2 regions of the Cupriavidus sp. HPC(L) genome follow, and region 2 is predicted to be linked to the other one. Evidence: riboswitches for the same ligand, from Rfam matches in the RefSeq annotation. Region 2 holds a riboswitch; the other holds the start of a gene.
What was found. A riboswitch is a leader RNA that binds a small molecule or an ion and turns the genes downstream of it on or off. The one in region 2 is predicted to bind glycine.

Region 1 (6,577 bases), on a different contig from region 2:
GCGGCAGCGGACCGCAGAAGCCAAAGTCGACCTCCGGCACGCGGCCGCAGATCAGTTCGGCGATCGCGCGTCCCGAGCCGCAGCCGTGCGTCCAGCCCAGCGTGCCATGGCCGGTGTTCAGATACAGCCCCTGCACCGCGCTCGCGCCGATATATGGCACGTTGCCCGGCGTCGCGGGACGCAGGCCGGTCCAGTAGCGCGCCAGTTCGGGCCGGCTGACACCGGGGAAGATCTCCAGCGTGCGCCGCACGATGGCCTCGCAGCGCACCGGGTTCAGCTCCATCGAATAGCCGTTGAGCTCGGCGGTGCCGGCGATGCGCAGCCGGTCGCCCAGCCGCGAGAACACCAGCTTGTACTCGTCGTCGGTCAGGCTGACGCTCGGCGCGCGCTCGGGGTCGAGCACCGGCAGCGTGGCCGAATAACCCTTTGCCGGATAGATGTCGAGCTTGACGCCCAGCGGGCGCGCCAGCATCGGGCTGAAGCTGCCGAGCGCGAGCACGTAGGCGTCGGCCTGCTCGACCGTGTACGCGCCGGTCTCGTCGGCGATCTCGACCCCACGCATGCGGCCGCCTTCGGCCAGCAGCCGCTGCACGCGCACGCCATAGCGGAAGCGCACGCCGCGCGCCTCGCACAGCGCGGCCAGTCCGGTGGTGAAGCGATGCACGTCGCCGGACTCGTCCTCGCTGGTGTAGGTGGCGCCCGCCAGCCGCGGCGCGATCGACGCCAACGCGGGTTCCAGCTTCACCACTTCGTCGGGACCGATCACGCGGCGCTCGCAGCCGAGCTCGCGCATGATGCGCGCCGGCTCGATCGCCGCGTCGAATTCCTTCTGGCTGGTATAGAAGTGCAGGATGCCCCGGGCCAGGTGGTCGTACTCGATGCCGGTCTCGGCGCGCAGCGCCTGCAGGCTGGCGCGGCTGTAGGTGCCGAGATTGAGCAGCTGGATCATGTTGCGGGTGGAACGCCGGGCCGGACATTCGCGCAGGAATTTGAGGCCCCACGACCATTGCGCCGGGTCGGCGCGCAGGCGGAACAGCAGCGGCGCGTCCTCGCGTCCCAGCCAGCTGAGCAGCTTCAGCGGCGCCGACGGGTTGGCCCAGGGCTCGGCATGGCTGACCGAGATCTGGCCGCCGTTGCCGAAGCTGGTTTCGCGTGCCGCGCCGGCATTGCGCTCGAGCACCACGACCTCGTGGCCGGCCTTGGACAGATACCACGCCGAGGCCACGCCGATCACGCCGGCTCCCATCACGATGACTTTCATTTCAGGCTCCAGGATGCAAAAAGGGGCAGCCGGCCGGCATCGTTGATGCCAACCCGGCTGCCCCCACTGTCCTTTTGCCTGAGAGATTCACCGCGTCCGCCCCGGACCCGGCTTGCCCCTTCGGCGGCCGTCATCGTCAAATCATGATGGCGGCGCTCTCCAGTTCGTTGTCGTCTCCAGTCTTCGGTACCTGAGCGTTTCGGGGGTACGCCTTCGGCAGCGCTGCCGCCGCGCTGTCGCGGCAGGCTCGCTTTCTCCTGGATGGGCGGACAGTAACACGGCGCGGCGGCGGCCGCAACGCGAGTTACTGACGCCCGGCGGGCGGCGTCCCCGCCTTGCGAGCCTGCTTGTTGGCGTACATCGCCTGATCGGCCTGCGCCAGCAGATCGGCGATGCCCGCATGGCGGGCGGGATCGAACGCGACCGCGCCGGCGCTGAAGTCGAGCCGATAGCCGCGCTGGCTCTGCGCGTTGTGTGCCTCCACGCCTTGCCGCAGCCGGGCCAGCATCGCGTCGCACTGGTCGGCACAGGCGTCGACAAGCAGCACGACGAACTCGTCGCCGCCGAGCCGTCCGATCAGGTCGGACTGCCGGAACGCCTGGCGCAATTGATCTGCGAAGGCGGCCAGCGCCAGATCGCCCTCCGCGTGGCCGAAGCGGTCGTTGATGGCCTTGAAGCCATCCATGTCGAAGAACAGCAGCGTGGCCGGCATGCGCTGGCGCTGGCAGACCGCCAGCGCATGCTGCGCCAGCGCCGAGAAGCCGCGCCGGTTCGACAGCATCGTCAGGTCATCCATCGACGCCAGTTGCGCCGACTCCAGCTCCTGCTCGGCCAGGCGCCCCAGATCGTGCAGCAGCGCCTGGTCGTCCTTGTCGAACTCGCGCGGCGCGGTGTCGATCAGGCACAGCGTGCCGACCTTGGCGCCGCCGCGTACCGCGAGCGGGCAGCCGGCATAGAAGCGCACGCCGGGCGCGCCCGTGACCAGCGGGTTGTCGTGAAAGCGCTGGTCCTGCAGCGCATCGGGCACGATCAGCAGATCGTCGCGCAGGATCGCGTGGCCGCAGAACGATTGCTCGCGTGGCGTTTCGCGGACGGCCAGGCCGAACGAGGACTTGAACCATTGCCGCCTGGCATCAACCAGGCTGACCAGCGCGATCGGCACGTCGAACAGCCGCCTGGCCAGGCGTGTCAGCCGGTCGAAGCGCTCTTCGGCGGCGGTATCGAGGAGGTTCAGCGAATACAGCGCGTCGAGGCGCCGCGGGTCATCGGCGGGAATGGGAGCAGGAATCATCTCGTCAATGCGATCGTTGTTACCCCGATCGTCGTCGGCCCGTCTGGAGCGGGTTTGTCGCCGGCCGCCGCGGTGCCGCGGGGCCGGTCGATGGGTCGTTCAATGTGTGGGCGGCCGCATGCGCCGTCGTGGACGTGGCCGCCAGCACCGGTGCGCTGACGCTACACCTCGCGCGTCATCCCCTTCAGATCGATCCATTGTTCGAACTGCTCGGCGGTGACATGGCCCGAGGCGATTGCCGCCTCGCGCAGCGACAGGTTGCGGGCCACGGCCAGCTTGGCGATCTCGGCGGCCTTGTCGTAGCCGATATGCGGGTTCAGCGCGGTGACCGGCATCAGCGATCGTTCGAGCAGCTCGGCGATGCGCGCCCGGTCGGCTTCGACGCCGGCCACCATGTGTTCGGCGAAGCTGGCCGCCGCGTCGGCCAGCAGTGTAACCGACTGCAGCAGGCTGTAAACGATGACCGGCTTGTAGGCGTTCAGCTCCAGCGTGCCGAGACCGTTGGCCAGCGTGATCGTGGTGTGGTTGCCGATCACACGGCAGCAGACCATCGCCAGCGCCTCGGCCTGGGTCGGGTTGACCTTGCCCGGCATGATCGACGAGCCCGGCTCGTTGGCCGGCAGCTGCAGTTCGGCAAAGCCCGCGCGCGGGCCGGAACCGAGCAGCATGAAGTCGCGCGCGATCTTCAGGAAGGACGAGGCCGTGGTGTTCAGCGCGCCGGACAGATCGGCGAGCGCGTCGTGCGCGGCCTGCAGCGCGTAGCGGTTGGCCGCTGGTTCGAACGGCAGGCCCGTGTAGTCGGCCAGCGCGCGCGCGAAGGCGGCGGCAAAGCCGGCGGGCGCATTCAGGCCGGTGCCGACCGCGGTGCCCCCCTGGGGCACCGGCATCGCGCGCAGCACGGCCTGGTGCAGCCGCGCCTGCGCATCGGCGACCTGCGCCTGGTAACCGGAGAACTCCTGGCCCAGCGTCAGCGGCACCGCATCCTGCAGATGGGTGCGGCCGACCTTGACGATGTCGGCGAAGGCCTCGACCTTGCTGCCCAGCGTCTTCTGCAACGTCTCCAGCGCCGGCAGCAGCTGGCGCTGCACCGCGCGCGCGGCGGCGATATGCATCGCGGTCGGGAAGCTGTCGTTGGACGACTGGCTCGCGTTGACGTGGTCGTTGGGATGAACCGGACGCTTGCTGCCGACCTCGCCGCCGAGCAGCTGGATCGCACGATTGGCGATCACCTCGTTCAGGTTCATGTTGGTCTGCGTGCCCGAGCCGGTCTGCCAGACCGACAGCGGAAACTCGTCGGGCCACTGGCCGGCGATGATCTCCTCGGCGGCCTGTTCGATCGCCTGCGCCAGCGCCGCGTCGAGCACGTTCAGCTCGCGGTTCGCACGCGCCGCGCACAGCTTCAGGATCGCAAAGGCCTCGATCAGCGCGGGCGGCATCTTCTCGTTGCCGATGCGGAAGTTCTGGCGCGAGCGCTCGGTCTGCGCGCCCCACAGGTGGTCGGCGGGGACGGGTACCTGGCCCAGGCTGTCCTGTTCGATGCGGGTCGCTGGGGGCTGCTGGTCTGACATGACTGGCTCCTGTGAACGAACGATGCGGATCGGCCTTCTAGGATACGCCGCCGGGACTGCCGACGCCGCGCCGGCGCGCAAGCCGGCCTACGGGCGCGCCTCCCGCGATCGGTTCGCCAGCTCGGGCGGGCCGATCTCGAAGCGGCCGCGTCCGGCGTCCTTGGCGCGGTACAGCAGCGCATCGGCCTCCTTGGCCAGCTGCTGCCATGTCATCGGCGCGCCCTGGTACAGCGCGATGCCGATGCTGACATTGACGTCGACGAAGGCGCCCTCGATGAAGAAGCGGCGGCCCACCGCATGCAGGATCGCGCCGGCGACGCGCACCGCGACATCGGGCCGGTCGATGTCCTCCATCACGATGGCGAACTCGTCGCCGCCCAGCCGCGCCACCGCATCGCGCTCGCGCACGCAGCGCTGCACGCGCTTGGCAAAGCTCTGCAGCAGCTGGTCGCCGGCCGCGTGGCCATAGTGGTCGTTGACCGCCTTGAAGCGGTCCATGTCCAGATACAGCAGCGCCATCAGCCGGTCCTGCGAGCGGCTGCGCGCCATCGCCTCGGCCAGCCGCGTCTCGAACGCGCTGCGGTTCAGCAGCTGCGTCAGGTGGTCCAGGCGCGAGATCTGCGCGAGCCGCAGCGTCTCGAGCTTGCGCGCGGTGATGTCCTGCACATGGACATGCACGCCCTCGACGCGGCTGCCATCGGCGCTCCACTCGGGCCGGAAATTGGTTTCGGTGCAGTGGTAGTCGGGATCGTGGAACTCGGTCTCGAACGTGACCGCGGTGCCGGCCAGCGCCTGCTGCAGATACGGCTGGATGCGGGCGTAGCGCGCCTCGCCCAGCAGTTCGCGCAGCGTCATGCCGCGCAGCTGGTCGAGCGGAATGCCGAAGGTGCGCTCGTAGGCGAGGTTGTTGAAGACGTAGCGCTCGTCGGTGTCGATGAACGCCAGCAGCGACGGCAGCGTGTCGGTGACCGCGCGCAGACGCGTTTCGCTGCGGTGCAGCTGTTCGCGGCGCTCGCGCACGTCGCGCATCAGCCGGGCGAACGCGCGCGCCAGCACGCCGATCTCGTCATGGCGATGGGTCGACAGCCTCTCGTAGGCCGACAGGTCGCGCGCGCTGTCGCGCACCACGCGCCGCAGCTGCGCCAGCGGCGCGAACATCCAGTGCACCGCGAACCAGTTCAGCACCGCCGCCAATCCCACCGCGACCGCCGACCACAACAGGAAGCGCTGCTGCATCGCGTGCAGCGGCTGGAAGGCCTCCTTGGCCGGCAGCACGGCGACCAGTTCCCAACCGGTGGTCGCCATCAGATAGCGTGCGATGACCGGCTCGCGCGGTGTCAGGAACTCCAGGGTCGCCGGCTGTGCCTGCACGCCGCAGGTCTCTCCCTGCGCGCGCGCCGGCCGCCCGACCTGCTGCTGCAGCCGGTGTTGCACGTAGACCGGCTGCGCGCCGGCCGATACCAGGCAATAGAAGCCGGTGCTGGCGATCGGGCTGTGCGGCACTTCCACCAGGAAGTTCGAGCGCGCCAGGTCGATCCAGCCGCCGACCAGGCCCAGGAAGGTCTTGTCGTCCGAGACGATCGGCACGGCCAGCAGCACGCCGACCGAACCGTCGGCGCGGGCGCGGATCGGCGGGCTGATCACCGGCGCCAGGGTGCGCGCGGCCTCGCGGAAGTAGGTGCGGTCCGCGACCGACACCAGGGTGCCGTCGCGGGCCAGCAGCATGCCCCTGGCATCGACCACGACGGCGCTGTTGAAGGTACCGGGAATCGGAATGGTGCGGCTGAGCATGGCCTGCAGCTGCGCGGCCGGCGCGTCCATCATCGACTTGAATTGCGGGGCGAGGTGCTCGAGCAGGATCAGGCGATCGTTGACCGCGGAATCGAGCTGCTCCGCCGTCAGCTTGACGACGGAATCCTGTTGCGCCTGCAGTGCGTCACGCAGGTCGTCATGGGCCGATTTCAGCGAGCCCACCACGAGGGCGGCGCCGAGCACGGTCGACAGACCCGCGGTGACCAGCGCGATGCGCGTCGTCAACGACAGCGCGAACCGGGGACGACGCGTCGTGGCCGTGGCCGGGTCCTCGCGGCGATCGTCGTTCGGTGTGTCGGGCGGTCGTTTCAGCGCTACGTGCGGCGGTGCGTTGGGCGAGTCGTCGAGCAAGGGGGGACGGTTCATGCGTGCCCGCAAGGGCATTCCCCGGGTCGGCGGGTTCCGTAGGCGTCACCGTATCACATCGAGCGGCATGGTGCGAGTCGCGGCACACGGCCTGTCCCGCTGTCGCAAAGTGCATTTGGCGCGGTATAGTCCAAGCCGTGATCCGAGCCTGGACGCCAGCGGCATCGGTGCCGGTCACGACCTTGGCGCCAAGCTGCGCCGCTCCTATCCAGGCCGCACGGCCCCGCCATGCTATTGCGATGAAACTGCCTTCGCTTCCTCCCGCCGTCCTGGCTTTGC
Region 2 (6,577 bases):
CTTGTGATTCCACTCGTTGGCGGTGATGACCGCCGCGGTGTGAGGCGCGTTCTTCAGCGGGTTGTCCTCGCGGTCGAAGCTGCCGTCCTCGACGCGCGCAATTTCCTTGCGGATCGCGATCATCGCGTCGATGAAGCGGTCCAGCTCGTGCAGCGCCTCGCTCTCGGTCGGCTCGATCATCAGCGTGCCGGGCACCGGGAAGCTCATCGTCGGCGCATGGAAGCCATAGTCCATCAGCCGCTTGGCCACATCCTCGTTGCTGATGCCGGTCGCCTTCTGGATCGGACGCAGGTCGAGAATGCACTCGTGCGCGATATGGCCGTTGCCGCCGGTGTACAGCACCGGGTAGTAGTCCGACAGCCGCTTGGCGACATAGTTGGCCGCCAGGATCGCGTTCTCGGTGGCGGCGGTCAGTCCGCGCGCGCCCATCATCGCGATATACATCCACGAGATCGGCAGGATGCTGGCCGAGCCGTAGGGCGCGGCAGAGATGGCGCCGATGCCGTCATCGGCGCGGCGATAGCCGGTGCTGGTGTGGTTCGGCAGGAACGGGGCCAGGTGCGCGCCGACCGCAACCGGACCGACGCCCGGGCCGCCGCCGCCGTGCGGGATGCAGAAGGTCTTGTGCAGGTTCAGGTGCGACACGTCGCCGCCGAACTGCCCCGGCGCGGCGGTGCCGACCATCGCGTTCATGTTGGCGCCGTCGACATAGACCTGGCCGCCGTGGCTGTGGACGATCTCGCAGATGCGCTGCACGCCTTCCTCGAACACGCCGTGCGTGGACGGGTAGGTGATCATGATCGCCGCCAGGTTCTTGCCGTGCTGCGCGGCCTTCTTTTCCAGATCGGCCAGGTCGACGTTGCCGTCCTCGTCGCAGGCCACCACGACCACCTGCATGCCGGCCATCTGCGCGGACGCCGGGTTGGTGCCGTGCGCCGACGACGGGATCAGGCAGATGTTGCGATGGCTCTCGCCGCGGCTCGCATGGTAGGCGTGGATGATCTGCAGGCCGGCGTATTCGCCCTGCGAGCCGGCGTTGGGCTGCAGGCTGACGGCGGCGTAGCCGGTGGCCGCGCACAGCATCGCCTCCAGCTGGGCGATCATCTCGCGGTAGCCGACGGTCTGGTCGTCCGGCGCGAACGGATGGATGCTCGAGAACTCGGGCCAGGTGACCGGAATCATCTCGCTGGTCGCGTTGAGCTTCATCGTGCAGGAGCCCAGCGGGATCATCGTGCGGTCGAGCGCCAGATCCTTGTCGGCCAGCATGCGCAGGTAGCGCAGCATCTCGTGCTCGGCATGGTGGGTGTTGAAGACCGGGTGCGTCAGGTAGGCGCTCTGGCGCGACAGCGCCGCCGGATAGCCATCATCGGCCGCGGCTTCCAGTGCGTCGAAGGCCGGCACCGGCTTGCCCTGCGCGAAGATCTCCCACAGCGCGACCACATCGTCGCGGCTGGTGGTCTCGTCCAGCGAGATGCCGACCTGCGTGGCGCCGGCGCGGCGCAGATTGATCTGGCGCGCGGCGGCCGCGGCGTGGATCGCCTCGGTGGCGGCACCAGTCTCGATCGTCAGCGTGTCGAAGAAGGTCTGGTTGGTGCGGGCGTAGCCCAGCGCCTGCAGGCCGCCGGCCAGCGTCGCGGTCAGCCGGTGCACGCGCTGCGCGATCCGCTTCAGGCCCTGCGGCCCGTGGTAGACCGCGTACATCGACGCCATGACCGCCAGCAGCACCTGCGCGGTACAGATGTTCGAGGTCGCCTTCTCGCGGCGGATATGCTGCTCACGCGTCTGCAGCGCCAGCCGGTAGGCCTTGTTGCCCTGCGCGTCGACGGTGACGCCGACCAGGCGGCCCGGCATCGAGCGCTTGTAGGCGTCCTTGACGGCCATATAGCCGGCGTGCGGGCCGCCGAAGCCCAGCGGCACACCGAAGCGCTGCGAATTGCCGACCGCCACGTCCGCGCCCCATTCGCCCGGCGCGGTGAGCAGCGTCAGCGCCAGCAGGTCGGCCGCGGCGACCACCAGGCCGCCGGCCGCGTGGACCGCATCGGCGATCGCGCGGTAGTCCGCCACGTCGCCGTTGACGCCCGGGTATTGCAGCAGCACGCCGAACGCGTGCGCCTGCGCCGCGTCGGCGGCGGGACCGACCTTGACCTCGATGCCGAGCGGCAGCGCGCGCGTGCGCACCACTTCGATCGTCTGCGGCAACACGTCGTCGGCCACGTAGAAGGTATTCGATGCGTGCTTGTTCACGCGCTGCAGCAGCGTCATCGCCTCGGCCGCGGCCGTGCCTTCGTCGAGCATCGACGCATTGGCGATATCGAGGCCCGTCAGGTCGGTGACCATCTGCTGGAAGTTCAGCATCGCCTCCAGGCGGCCCTGCGAGATCTCCGGCTGGTACGGCGTGTAGGCGGTGTACCAGGCCGGGTTTTCGAAGATGTTGCGCAGGATCACGCCCGGCGTCAGCGTGTTGTAGTAGCCCTGGCCGATGAAGCTCTTGAACACCTTGTTCTTGCCGGCGATGCCGCGCAGCTTGGCCAGCGCGGCTTCCTCGGTCAGCGGCTCGGTGAATTCGCCCAGCGGCATGCCGTCGCGGCGGCGGATCGCGGCCGGGATGATGGCGTCCATCAGCGCGGCGCGGCTGTCGTAGCCCAGCACCTTCAGCATGTGCTGCTGTTCGGCGGCGTCGGGACCGATATGGCGGTGGGAGAAGGCGTCGCGAGCTTCGAGTTCGGCCAGCGAAGGGCGAGCGGATTGAGCGGCGTTCATGGGCAGGGGAGCGTTCATGGCAAGTGACTCGGAGAGGCGGGCCGGGGCATGGTGGTCAGCCATGCCTCGGCGCCGCGGGCGGGGCGCCGGGCTCAGGCGCCGACGCTGGCCTTGTAGGCGTCGGCCGTCATCAGGCCGTTGACGTCGTCGCCGTTGGCCGGCTTGATCTTGAACAGCCAGGCATCGAAGGCGTTGGCGTTGACGCTCTCGGGCGCGTCCTTGACGGCGTCGTTGACGGCGACCACTTCACCGGCCACCGGTGCGTAGATGTCCGACGCGGCCTTGACCGATTCGACCACGGCCAGCGCGTCACCGGCGCCGACCGTCTTGCCGACCTCGGGCAGTTCGAGGAAGACGATGTCGCCGAGCGCATCCTGTGCGTGATCGGTGATGCCGATCGTCAGCGTGCCGTCGGTTTCGACGCGCACCCATTCGTGCGACTCGGTGTACTTCAGGTCAGCGGGGAAATTCATCGAGATTCTCCAATTTCAGATTCTTGTGTGGCGCCGCCGCGTGCCATCGGTGAAAGGGGCCGCGGGGCGCAGCGTGACCGGGTGGACGATGTCCGCAGTGAGCCGTCAGCTCACGAGTGCCTTGCCATTGCGCACAAACGGCAGTTTAACCACAGTCGCAGTCAGTTTGCGGTCGCGGATCAGCACCTGGACTTCGCTGCCGAGCGCCACATCCTTGGGCAGGCGCGCGAAGGCGATCGACTGGGACAGGGTCGGGCTGAAGGTGCCCGAGGTGATTTCGCCCTCGCCGGCGGCGGTCAGCACGGTCTGGTGCGCGCGCAGCACGCCGCCCTTGTCGCGCAGGATCAGGCCGGCAAATTGCTGGCGCTGGCCGTTGGCCACCAGCGCGGCCTTGCCGACGAAATCGCGCTCGCTTTGCAGGTCGACGGTCCAGGCCAGGCCGGCGTCGAGCGGCGAGGTGTGGATGTCCATGTCCTGACCGTACAGGTTCATGCCGGCTTCGAGCCGCAGCGTGTCGCGCGCGCCGAGCCCGGCCGGACGCACGCCGGCGGCATGCAGCTTTTCCCAGACCGCGGCGACGTTGTCGGCCGGCACCACCAGCTCGAAGCCGTCCTCGCCGGTGTAGCCGGTGCGGGCCACCATGATTTCGCCGATCGCGGCGTCTTCGACGACCATCGCGTTGAACGGCTTGAGCGCCTCGCTGGGCTGGGTCGACGGGAAGGCCGCCCACACCTTGGCGCGCGCGTTCGGGCCCTGCACGGCGACGATGGCCAGCGGTGCGGCATTATCGGAGGCGTTGTCGGTGCGACGGGGAGTAATGGTCAAGCCGGCGCCGGTGTCGGCATTGCGCTGGCGGATCCAGTCGATATCGCCGGTCGCGGTGCTGGCGTTGACCACCAGGCGGAAGCGGTCCTCGGCGAAGAAATAGACGATCAGGTCGTCGATCACACCGCCATTCGGGTCGAGCATGCAGGAATACAGCGCCTTGCCGGGGGTTTGCAGCTTGTCGACGTTGTTGGCGAGCAGTCCGCGCAGGAAGGCGCGGGTATTGGGTCCGGCGAGGTCGACGACGCACATGTGCGAAACGTCGAACATGCCCGCATCGCTGCGCACCGCATGGTGTTCCTCGATCTGCGAGCCGTAGTTGACCGGCATGTCCCATCCGCCGAAATCAACCATGCGGGCGCCGAGGGCGCGGTGGATGGCGTTGAGCGGGGTGGCCTGGAGCGTCATGGATTCCTCGGAGCGTGGCATCGTTCAGTCCGGCGCGCGCGGCGCGCCAAACAAAAAAGGGTCATCCGTCGCGCGGCTCGTTGGAACCGTCGCGACGGATGACCCCCTCTGTCCTCGATACCTGAGAGATTACGGACTGGTTCTGCGGTTCGCTTCGAACCCGCCGGCCCCGCCGTGCGCCCCTTCGGTGGACACGCTCATCATTCAATCGATGAATGGCGGGTGTCGCTCTCCAGAGTTCGGCATACATCGTGTGCATGCTGCATGCCGATCCGCCCGGTCCATGGTGCCTGAGAGTTTTCGGGTGATTCCCCTTCGGCGGCGCGAATGACGATACAGTCGCGCGCTCTCCCGGACGGATGGCGCGACTCTAACCGCAGGCCTGCCGGCTGTCAACGCGAGAGCGGCGCGTTGCAGGCCACGGATCCGGTGGCTCGGCCGGACCCGCCCCCGTGTTAACATCGCCCGCTTTGATCCATCCGCGACCCGTGCCCGAACGCGTCGCGCCTGCGGCCCGCCTCCCTCGGGGTGCGGTCCGACCTCCTGCCGTACCCGAACTCCGCCCCCGACCGATGACCCACGGACTGAACGCCGCCCAATCCGAAGCCGTCCGCTATCTGGACGGCCCCTGCCTGGTGCTCGCCGGCGCGGGTTCGGGCAAGACCCGGGTGATCACGCAGAAGATCGCGCATCTGATCGAGGACAAGGGCTTCGAGCCCCGCCACATCGCCGCGGTGACCTTCACCAACAAGGCCGCCAAGGAAATGCAGGAGCGGATCGCCAAGCTGATGGAGGGCAAGACCCGGGACGGCAAGCGCATCCCGCTGCGCCAGCTGACCGTCTGTACCTTCCACTCGCTGGGCGTGCAGATCCTGCGTGCCGAGGCCGAGCACCTTGGCCTGAAGCCGCAGTTCTCGATCATGGACGCCGATGACTGCTTCGGCCTGATCCAGGAGCAGCTGGCCACCACTGACAAGAAGCTGATCCGCAGCGTGCAGAGCACGATCTCGCTGTGGAAGAACGGCATGGTCGATCCCGAGACCGCGATTGCCGAGGCCGCCGACGCCGACCAGCACCAGGCCGCGCTGATCTACCGCAACTACGTCGCCACGCTGGCGGCGTACCAGGCGGTCGACTTCGACGACCTGATCCGGCTGCCGGCCGAGCTGTTCGCACGCGACGAAACCGTGCGGCTCAAGTGGCAGAACCGGCTGCGCTACTTCCTGGTCGACGAATACCAGGACACCAACGCCTGCCAGTACCAGCTGCTGAAGCTGCTGGCCGGCGGCTCGCATCTGCGCGCGCCCGCCTTCACCGCGGTCGGCGACGACGACCAGGCGATCTACGGCTGGCGCGGCGCCACGCTGGACAATCTGCGCCTGCTGCAGACCGACTTCCCGAACCTGAAGGTCATCAAGCTCGAGCAGAACTATCGCTCGACGGTGCGCATCCTGCAGGCCGCCAATGCGGTGATCGCCAACAACCCCAAGCTGTTCGACAAGACGCTGTGGAGCGAGCACGGCATGGGGGACCCGATCACCGTGACGCCGATGAACGACGAGGAGCACGAGGCCGAGTCGGTGGTGTTCAAGCTGTCGGCGCACAAGTTCGAGCGGCGCGCGCAGTTCCGCGACTACGCGATCCTCTATCGCGGCAACCACCAGGCGCGGCTGTTCGAGCAGATCCTGCGCCGCGAGCGCATCCCGTATGTGCTGTCCGGCGGGCAGAGCTTCTTCGACAAGGCCGAGATCAAGGACATCTGTGCCTATCTGCGGCTGATCGCCAATCCCGACGACGATCCGGCCTTTATCCGCGCGGTCACCACGCCGCGGCGCGGGGTCGGCAATACCACGCTGGAGGTGCTGGGCACCTTCGCCGGGCAGGCCAAGGTGTCGCTGTTCGAGGCGGCGATGATGGGCGGCATCGAAGGCAAGCTGCAGCCGCGCCAGCTCGAGCCGCTGCGCACCTTCTGCGAGGCGATGGTGCGGCTGGCCGACCGTGCCGCGCGCGATCCGGCCACCGAGGTGCTCGACGATCTGATGGAAGGCATCCACTACGAAGCCTATCTGTACGACACCTTCGACGAGCGCCAGGCCCAGGCCAAATGGACC

Region 1: linked by a shared signal. The riboswitch ahead of B551_RS10540 (D-amino acid dehydrogenase) and the one ahead of gcvT (glycine cleavage system aminomethyltransferase GcvT) in region 2 are both predicted to bind glycine.

What each region holds. Positions count from the first base shown of each region.
Region 1 is NZ_AMPR02000147.1:51-6,627, forward strand. It holds partial or broken gene B551_RS10540 (D-amino acid dehydrogenase) at 1-1,261, opposite strand, end outside; glycine riboswitch at 1,318-1,434, opposite strand; gene B551_RS10545 (diguanylate cyclase) at 1,566-2,552, opposite strand; gene fumC (class II fumarate hydratase) at 2,714-4,120, opposite strand; gene B551_RS10555 (diguanylate cyclase domain-containing protein) at 4,208-6,298, opposite strand; partial or broken gene B551_RS10560 (CHASE domain-containing protein) at 6,538-6,577, shown strand, end outside.
Region 2 is NZ_AMPR02000443.1:10,688-17,264, forward strand. It holds gene gcvP (aminomethyl-transferring glycine dehydrogenase) at 1-2,778, opposite strand, end outside; gene gcvH (glycine cleavage system protein GcvH) at 2,853-3,233, opposite strand; gene gcvT (glycine cleavage system aminomethyltransferase GcvT) at 3,339-4,466, opposite strand; glycine riboswitch at 4,565-4,712, opposite strand; glycine riboswitch at 4,734-4,830, opposite strand; gene B551_RS21650 (UvrD-helicase domain-containing protein) at 5,039-6,577, shown strand, end outside.